DNA from 2 places in the Sphingobacterium thalpophilum genome. Region 2 is predicted to be linked to the other one. Evidence: riboswitches for the same ligand, from Rfam matches in the RefSeq annotation. Region 2 holds a riboswitch; the other holds the start of a gene.
What was found. Region 2 has a riboswitch for thiamine pyrophosphate ahead of pnuC (nicotinamide riboside transporter PnuC). Riboswitches for the same ligand answer to the same signal wherever they lie in the genome.

Region 1: another riboswitch for thiamine pyrophosphate. It lies ahead of thiS (sulfur carrier protein ThiS); the one in region 2 lies ahead of pnuC (nicotinamide riboside transporter PnuC).

What each region holds. Positions count from the first base shown of each region.
Region 1 covers NZ_CP151087.1:124,471-128,487, forward strand. The annotation lists gene AACH28_RS00510 (thiamine phosphate synthase) at 1-217, opposite strand, end outside; gene thiC (phosphomethylpyrimidine synthase ThiC) at 214-2,028, opposite strand; gene thiS (sulfur carrier protein ThiS) at 2,080-2,286, opposite strand; TPP riboswitch at 2,346-2,441, opposite strand; gene AACH28_RS00525 (family 78 glycoside hydrolase catalytic domain) at 2,602-4,017, shown strand, end outside.
Region 2 covers NZ_CP151087.1:1,530,223-1,534,239, forward strand. The annotation lists gene AACH28_RS07040 (acyl-CoA dehydrogenase) at 1-1,004, opposite strand, end outside; gene pnuC (nicotinamide riboside transporter PnuC) at 991-1,608, opposite strand; TPP riboswitch at 1,665-1,809, opposite strand; gene AACH28_RS07050 (malate:quinone oxidoreductase) at 1,824-3,323, opposite strand; gene fabG (3-oxoacyl-[acyl-carrier-protein] reductase) at 3,837-4,017, shown strand, end outside.

The DNA.
Region 1 (4,017 bases), 1.4 Mb from region 2:
TACGTGCGATTCCGAGCTCAGCCGATAGGTGAGGGTGGGAATGTAGGACCAATCTGTCCAGGTACGTTGAATCTATAGATTCAACGTACCTGGACATTTGTAGGTCCGTAAAATGATACTTGCGCAAATGCAGGATATCAAGTCCTTCTTTGAACAAAGCATCTATAATCCCTTTTTCAGAAGGGATCGTTTCTGCTGCTGTCAAAGCGATGATCATAAATAAATCTCTTTTCCTTTGGCGATGAATTCCTGCGATTTTTCCCGCATCCCTTGAGCGGCACTATCTCTGATTTCCTGCGTAATTTTCATCGAGCAAAATTTGGGACCGCACATGGAGCAGAAGTGAGCCACTTTGGCCGCATCCGCAGGCAACGTTTCGTCATGATATTCCCGTGCGGTATCTGGATCCAGGGAAAGGTTGAATTGATCTTCCCATCTAAATTCAAATCTCGCTTTACTCAAGGCATTATCACGGTATTGTGCACCCGGATGTCCTTTGGCCAAATCGGCCGCATGGGCAGCTAGTTTATAGGTGATTACACCGTCTTTAACGTCTTTTTTATTTGGTAAGCCCAGATGTTCTTTTGGGGTCACATAGCAAAGCATCGCACATCCAAACCATCCGATCATAGCAGCTCCAATGGCTGATGTGATGTGGTCATAACCTGGAGCAATATCAGTTGTTAAGGGTCCTAAGGTATAAAATGGTGCTTCGTCACAACAAGCCAATTGCTTGTCCATATTCTCTTTGATCAATTGCATAGGAACATGGCCCGGACCTTCGATCATCACCTGAACATCGTGTTTCCAGGCGATCTTGGTGAGCTCGCCCAGTGTTTCTAGCTCCGCAAATTGAGCAGCATCGTTTGCATCTGCAATGGCTCCTGGACGGAGACCATCGCCAAGTGAAAAAGCAACATCATATCGCTTCATAATCTCACAGATCTCCTCAAAATGGGTATAGAGAAAGTTCTCTTTGTGGTGGAAAAGACACCATTTGGCCATGATAGACCCTCCTCTGGAGACAATTCCCGTTACTCGAGAAGCGGTGAGATGGATATAACGAAGCAGTACGCCGGCGTGTATGGTAAAGTACGAAACACCCTGTTCGGCCTGTTCAATCAAGGTATCTTTGAATATTTCCCAGGTAAGGTCCTCGGCCACCCCCTTCACTTTTTCGAGCGCCTGATAGATCGGTACTGTACCGATTGGAACGGGCGAGTTACGGATAATCCATTCGCGGGTTTCGTGAATATTTTTGCCAGTGGATAGGTCCATGATGGTATCGGCTCCCCAACGACAGGCCCATACTGCTTTCTCAACTTCTTCCTCTATACTTGAGCTTACAGCACTATTGCCAATATTGGCATTAATTTTAACAAGAAAGTTGCGCCCGATAATCATGGGTTCACTTTCAGGGTGATTGATATTATTGGGGATGATTGCTCTTCCGGCAGCGATTTCCTCACGGACAAATTCTGGTGTAATTGCTTTATCATGTGTTCTGGCACCAAAATTCTGTCCTTTATGCTGATGATCCATTCCGGGGGTACTGGTCGTGAGCTGCTCGATACGTTGGTTTTCACGGATAGCAACGTACTCCATTTCTGGGGTAATGATGCCTTGCTTAGCATAATGTAATTGGGTAACATTACTACCTGGAGAGGCTACTTTCGGTTTATGGCTATACGCGAATCGGAGTTCATCCAACGTTGAATCAGAAAGGCGTTTTTGTCCATATTCAGAGCTGATGCCAGGCAGCTGTATGACATCCTGACGATCTAAGATCCACTGTTCGCGAAGGCGCGGGAGGCCTTTTCGGATATCGATATGGATGGTGTCATCGGTATATGGTCCAGAAGTATCATAGACTGTTACCGGGGGATTAATTTCTACTTCTCCATTCGTTAATTTGGTTGGACTCAAGGAGATTTGACGCATAGCGACTTGAATAGGAAATAGTTTTCCGGATACAAAAATTTTCTTTGCATTTGGAAAGGGCGATTGCGTAATTTTTTCAGCTGTCATTTTTTTCTTATTGGGGTGAATTACTCGGTTCGATTGATTTTTGGGGAATAGCTATCCGCCCTGGGACGCGGTGATTAAAATAATCTGATCGTGCGGTTTTAGTGGTGTCGTAGCCCAGTCCTTTTTGGGTATGACTTTGTTGTTAATAGCTACAGCCACGCCCTGAGTTTGGCCGGATAATTCCAAAAGCAACAAGCCTTCCAATGAAGTAAGCGAGGGGTCGAAAAATCGAATCTGATGGTTTATTGTAAGTTCCATTCCTTAATTTTTTTGGTAAAACTTTAGGAATGGCTACACAAAGGCACAGCAATGCACCTTGTAGACAGCTCACTTTTCCCTACGCCAGTATGATCCGGATCAGGTTCTAAGGGTAAAATCTCAGCCTGCACGAGCAGACACCCCTAAAGTTGTGACTAAGATAAGGTTATTTTTATGAAAGTTGCAAGAATTTTATTTTGCAGACTTGGGTTTATTGTACAGGAAAGTACAGGTCAGTATGTGGGAAATATTTGATATATTAGTTTTTTGAATCAGCTAAAACAATTTAACAACCACCAAGAATAGTATCTTTTAATGCGTAGGATTTTATTGACAACATTGTTGTGTATCGCTAGCAACACTTATGCCCAACCTAAAAACAACTGCAGCGCCGTGCAGTTGACATGCGAACATTTGGTCAATCCATTGGGTATTGATGCAATTCACCCAAGACTTAGCTGGCGACTTGAGGACCAACGTAAAGGTGCGGTACAACAGGCTTATCAGATCTTTTTAGGGCAAGATTCGCTGGCACTGCTGCGAGAGACCAAAGATAACTGGGATAGTGGCAAACAGTTCAGCTCGGCTATGTTAGTGTCCTATAATGGCGCACAGTTAAAGCCACAGACCAAGTACTTCTGGAAGGTTAAAGTATGGGATAAGGATGGTGTATCAACACGTTCAGAAATAGCATCGTTCGAAACGGGCATGATGGGAATGGACCTTTGGAAAGGAAAATGGATCAGCGACAATAAGGATATTCATGCGCGAGAAACGCCTTATTTTAGAACAGAATTTAAGGCAAATAAGCAGATAAAATCTGCCCGCGCATATATTGCCGCAGCAGGATTATATGAACTTTCCATTAATGGCCAGCGCGTTGGCGACCATCGTCTGGATCCAATGTATACTCGATTTGACCGACGGACATTGTATGTCGTGACGGACGTAACCCAGCAGCTTCAAAAAGGAGAGAACGCCATTGGCGTTGTTTTGGGGAATGGCTGGTATAATCATCAACCACTGGCCGTTTGGAATTTTGATAAAGCACCATGGCGGGCCCGGCCAACATTCTGTTTAGAACTGAAAATCGTTTATACAGATGGAACGACGGAAACCATTGTTTCGGATAAGCAGTGGAAGACAGCGTCAGGACCAATCACCTATAATAATATTTACACTGGTGAGCATTACGATGCAAGACTGGAAATACCCAACTGGGATAAACCAAAATACGATGATTCGGCCTGGCAGGCTGTTCAGTATAGAAATGCGCCATCTGCACATATCGTTTCCCAACAGATGGTACCGATTCGGCTCGTGAAGTCCTATAAGCCGAAATCAGTGACAAAGATAGACCAACGTACCTATGTGTTTGATATGGGCCAGAATATGGCCGGGATTACAAAAATTAAGGTGAAAGGAGCTGCGGGTACTATGCTGCGTATCAAGCATGGTGAGCGGTTGTTGGCGGATGGGCATCTTGATCAGTCCAATATTGATGTTTATTATCGGGGCGATAAGGAAAAGGAGCCCTTTCAGACCGATATATTGACCTTAAGTGGTCGGGATGATGAGTTTATGGCCAAGTTCGGTTACAAAGGGTTTCGTTATGTCGAGGTTAGCAGCAGTGCGGCAATTGCATTGGATAGTTCGGCTGTGACCGCTTATTTTATGCATAGTGATGTGCCCGCCATTGGACAGCTCAAGACGTCATCAGCGTTGGTCAAC
Region 2 (4,017 bases):
ATGGCGGCCCCCGAAATTCCGGTGTGTGGATAGAGTCTTATCGTATTTGTCAAGATAGATTCTACAAAATCCCTACTTTGTTTGCCTATCTGTTCATAAATCGCTGCATTATCATTTCCATCGTGAAGATTTACCCAAGAAAGAGCGGCCAAATTCATTATTTCCTCCCTCCGATTCGCATAATCTTGCTGAAATTCATCGAGTACCCTAAACGCTTCTTTACTTTCAGTTTTCTCCCATTTGGATTGATTGCTTTTTAACACAAATAGTTTTTCGATTAAATCCAAAAAGCGCTTATACATTCCCGTAAAGTTGGCCAGTAAAGTCAATTCCGCAAAAGGCATAAAGGGATATTGATACAACAGCTCGCGACGTGTACTTTTTGCCGCATCAATCTCAAAAGACTGCCTGCTATCAACGAGAACGTCTTCCAGCGAAAAAGAATGCGAAGCTGTAGCTTCCAATCCAAATGTATCCCAGTCATAGTGAATCAGTACATGATCCCGATCGACAAAAAATGATTTTATCAGCGGTTCACCTTTTTCGTCCAAAACGGGTTTTCCCGCCTCCTGAATTGCGGCATTTAATGTGAAGTGCGTCAAATGTGGCGCTCCGGTAGCATATCTCCAGAAACCACGGAGTCGATAGTGGTCCCCTTCACGCGTAGCAGTACCAGATGCCTGTCCACTCCCCCCGAAACAAACCCGATCCGTTTCGAAAATTTGATTTCCTATAAGGGGATCAATAAAACCGACAAAGAGATTTGCTCCTGAACATAAAGTTACTGTCCAGGCTAATCCCCCATCCCAATAAGCCAGATCAGCCAATAAGCTGAGTCCTTCAGGTACACTTAACCCCAATCCACCTAATGCACGGGGAACCCAAATCTTAAACCACTTCCGACGGTAAATCAGATCCAGTTGTCCATCTGACAACGTTTTCTGCTGAATTCCTTTTGCCTGATTATCTTTCAGTATAGCGATATCTTCGCTATTGAATTGCATATCTTTCTTCACGTATTATTCTCCTCCAATTAAAATACCCACTAAATGCCATAACAAATAAAAATAACGTCAAGCCCGAATAAAGAAACAGCCCTTTATGGATCAGCAAAGGAATTGCCATCAGATTACTGATATTCAACAATATCCAATTTTCTATCTTCCGCTTTGCCAATAACCACATCCCTGCCCAAGCTGTACAGGAAACGGCAGAATCCCAAAGCGGTACATCAGAATCCGTTAAGTGTACCAATCCGAAATAAAACAACAGAAAACCGACAGCACATATGCCACCTACTATCCACCATTCTTTCGGCTCACAGTGTGTTATGGGCGTAGCTACATCACGACTATATTTCCAATAGATCCAGCCATAGATGCTCATGATCAAATAATAGAGATGTAGCAATATTTCGGCATATAGTTTCGCATGGAATAATACGTAAACAGAAATTAAGATACCAATAATCCCAAAAATGTAATTGATCGATTTATTTTGCCGGGAAAACCAAACTTGTAAAACACCAAAAGATACCCCCAACCATTCCGCAATGGTGGCCTGTTGAATCTGTTTTACAAAAGCTTCGAAAATTGTTTCAGAAGTCATCGCCTTGTTTATTATTTCGTGTCATTCATAATAAACCTATGGGAGAGAAACGGCTATTTTTTATTGAAATTAAATCCCTACGCCAGCATTACCTGGATCAGGTATATAAAAGCGATTGTACAAGGAGGTACAATCGCCTTTATTGGGTATAATCTCAGCCGAGAATGACCACGGTCATTCCAAGCACCCCATAAGTATATTTTCTGTCGAATTGATTATTCTATATCAATCAATTTCAACGCTTTGTGCGTACGCGTACGCGTTTCTTTACAAAGTTGCGCATCATCGTTCAATGATTTCCCGTGTGAAGGGATCATTTCACGTAGTTTTTTACGGTATTCATCTGATTTGGCACGTTCAGGGAAACATCTCTTCAACAAGCTGATCATAATAGCTACTGACGTCGAAGCTCCAGGAGAAGCTCCTAATAGCGCAGCAATAGAACCATCGGCACTAGAAACGACCTCTGTACCAAATTCTAAAATTCCACCTTTCTTTTCATCTTTCTTGATGACCTGAACACGTTGTCCTGCTTTCTCGATAACCCAATCCTCCAATTTAGCTGTAGGCATAAATTGTTTTAAAGACTCCAGTTTATCTTTTGGTGACTTCATGACTTCAGTAATAAGATACTTCGTCAACGGTAAGTTGTCAAGTCCGGCTGATAACATCGGACGGATATTGGACAATTTGATAGAAGCCGGTAAATCGAAGTAAGACCCCTGTTTTAAGAATTTAGTTGAGAAACCTGCATATGGTCCAAACAATAACGCTTGCTTGCCATCAATATAACGTGTATCTAAGTGCGGTACAGACATTGGAGGCGCACCGACAGAAGCTTTACCATACACCTTCGCATGGTGTGTATTAATGATCTCTTCATTCACACAACGCAGCCATTGGCCTCCCACCGGGAATCCGCCATAGCCTTTCGCTTCGGGTATTCCAGATTTTTCCAACAATAACAACGAGTGCCCACCGGCTCCAATAAATACAAATTTTGCCTTGATTTCTCGCTTTGTTCCTGTCTTTAAATCTTTGACTTCCACTTCCCAGCGACCGTCATCTTCACGTTCGATGTCAATTACTTCGTGGTTTAAGGAAATCGAAATATTTTCTTTATTTTCAAGATTAGCGATCAAATCACGTGTCAACGACCCAAAATTTACATCAGTGCCCAGATCCATTTTTGTCGCCGCGATTTTTTCGTCTGCCGCACGTCCTTCCATCATCAATGGAATCCACGATTTCAACAATGCTGTATCTTCGGTATATTCCATCCCTTTGAACAAGTTTTGGGTCGTTAGTGTTTCCCATCTTGTCTTTAGAAATTTAGCGTCTTTTTCACCAAAAACCGCACTCATGTGTGGAATACTACGGATAAAATTTTCAGGTTGGGCAATAATGCCTTTATCAACGAGGTAGGACCAAAATTGCTTAGAGACTTCAAATTGCTCGGCAATTTTCACTGCTTTATCAATCTTGACAGAACCATCTTTCTGTTCGGGGGTATAATTTAACTCGCATAAAGCAGAGTGACCCGTGCCAGCATTATTCCATGCGTCAGAACTTTCAGCAGCCACAACATCCAAACGCTCAAGAATTTCAATATTAACGTCTGGGCTTAATTCATTGATTAGAGTACCCAAAGTAGCACTCATAATACCGGCGCCGATCAGAACAACGTCAACTTCTTTATTTGATTTTTTGCTCATGTTTTTGTGATTGATGCAAATTTAATATAGTTTTTGGTAAACGTCCAAGTCTTTTGTCAAAAAACTGTACTTTTTAGAACCACTTATTCAAAAATACCATTGATTTATTAAAATAATCCTAAGTGAGCAATCGCTTACCGTAAAATTCTAAAAATGTTACCTTAAAACACTCCCCCACTCCAAGATAAACACCGGGTCAGCACACAATGTTTTTCTATTTTAAACCGTTATTTATCGAAAGATTTTGTGTTATAATATAGTTTTAACATTTTTGCAGAACGTCGATAGGCAATAGTGTACACGATGGCTAAAAAATAAGATCATTTATTCGCTCATACTATAGCATCGAGAAAAACACAAACACTGTGGCATAACCAAGATAAACCTAATGGAAGCGAGTTCATGTATCGTGTTGAATTCCAAGATCAGACGGGCTGTGAGCGAAAGAAAGCACGAGGAAAATGGTCATAAATGCCATAGTGTAATTAATTGAAGAACAAATAACTTATACAGATGAAAATACTTGAAGGAAAAATTGCTTTAGTAACAGGAGCATCAAAAGGAATCGGAAGGAAAATTGCAGAAGTGTTTGCACAACATGGTGCTAACGTCGCTTTTACGTATCTTTCTTCTGTCGAAAAAGGACAGGCGTTGGAGCAGGAGCTTCAGGCTTTTGGCACCAAAGTGATTGGTT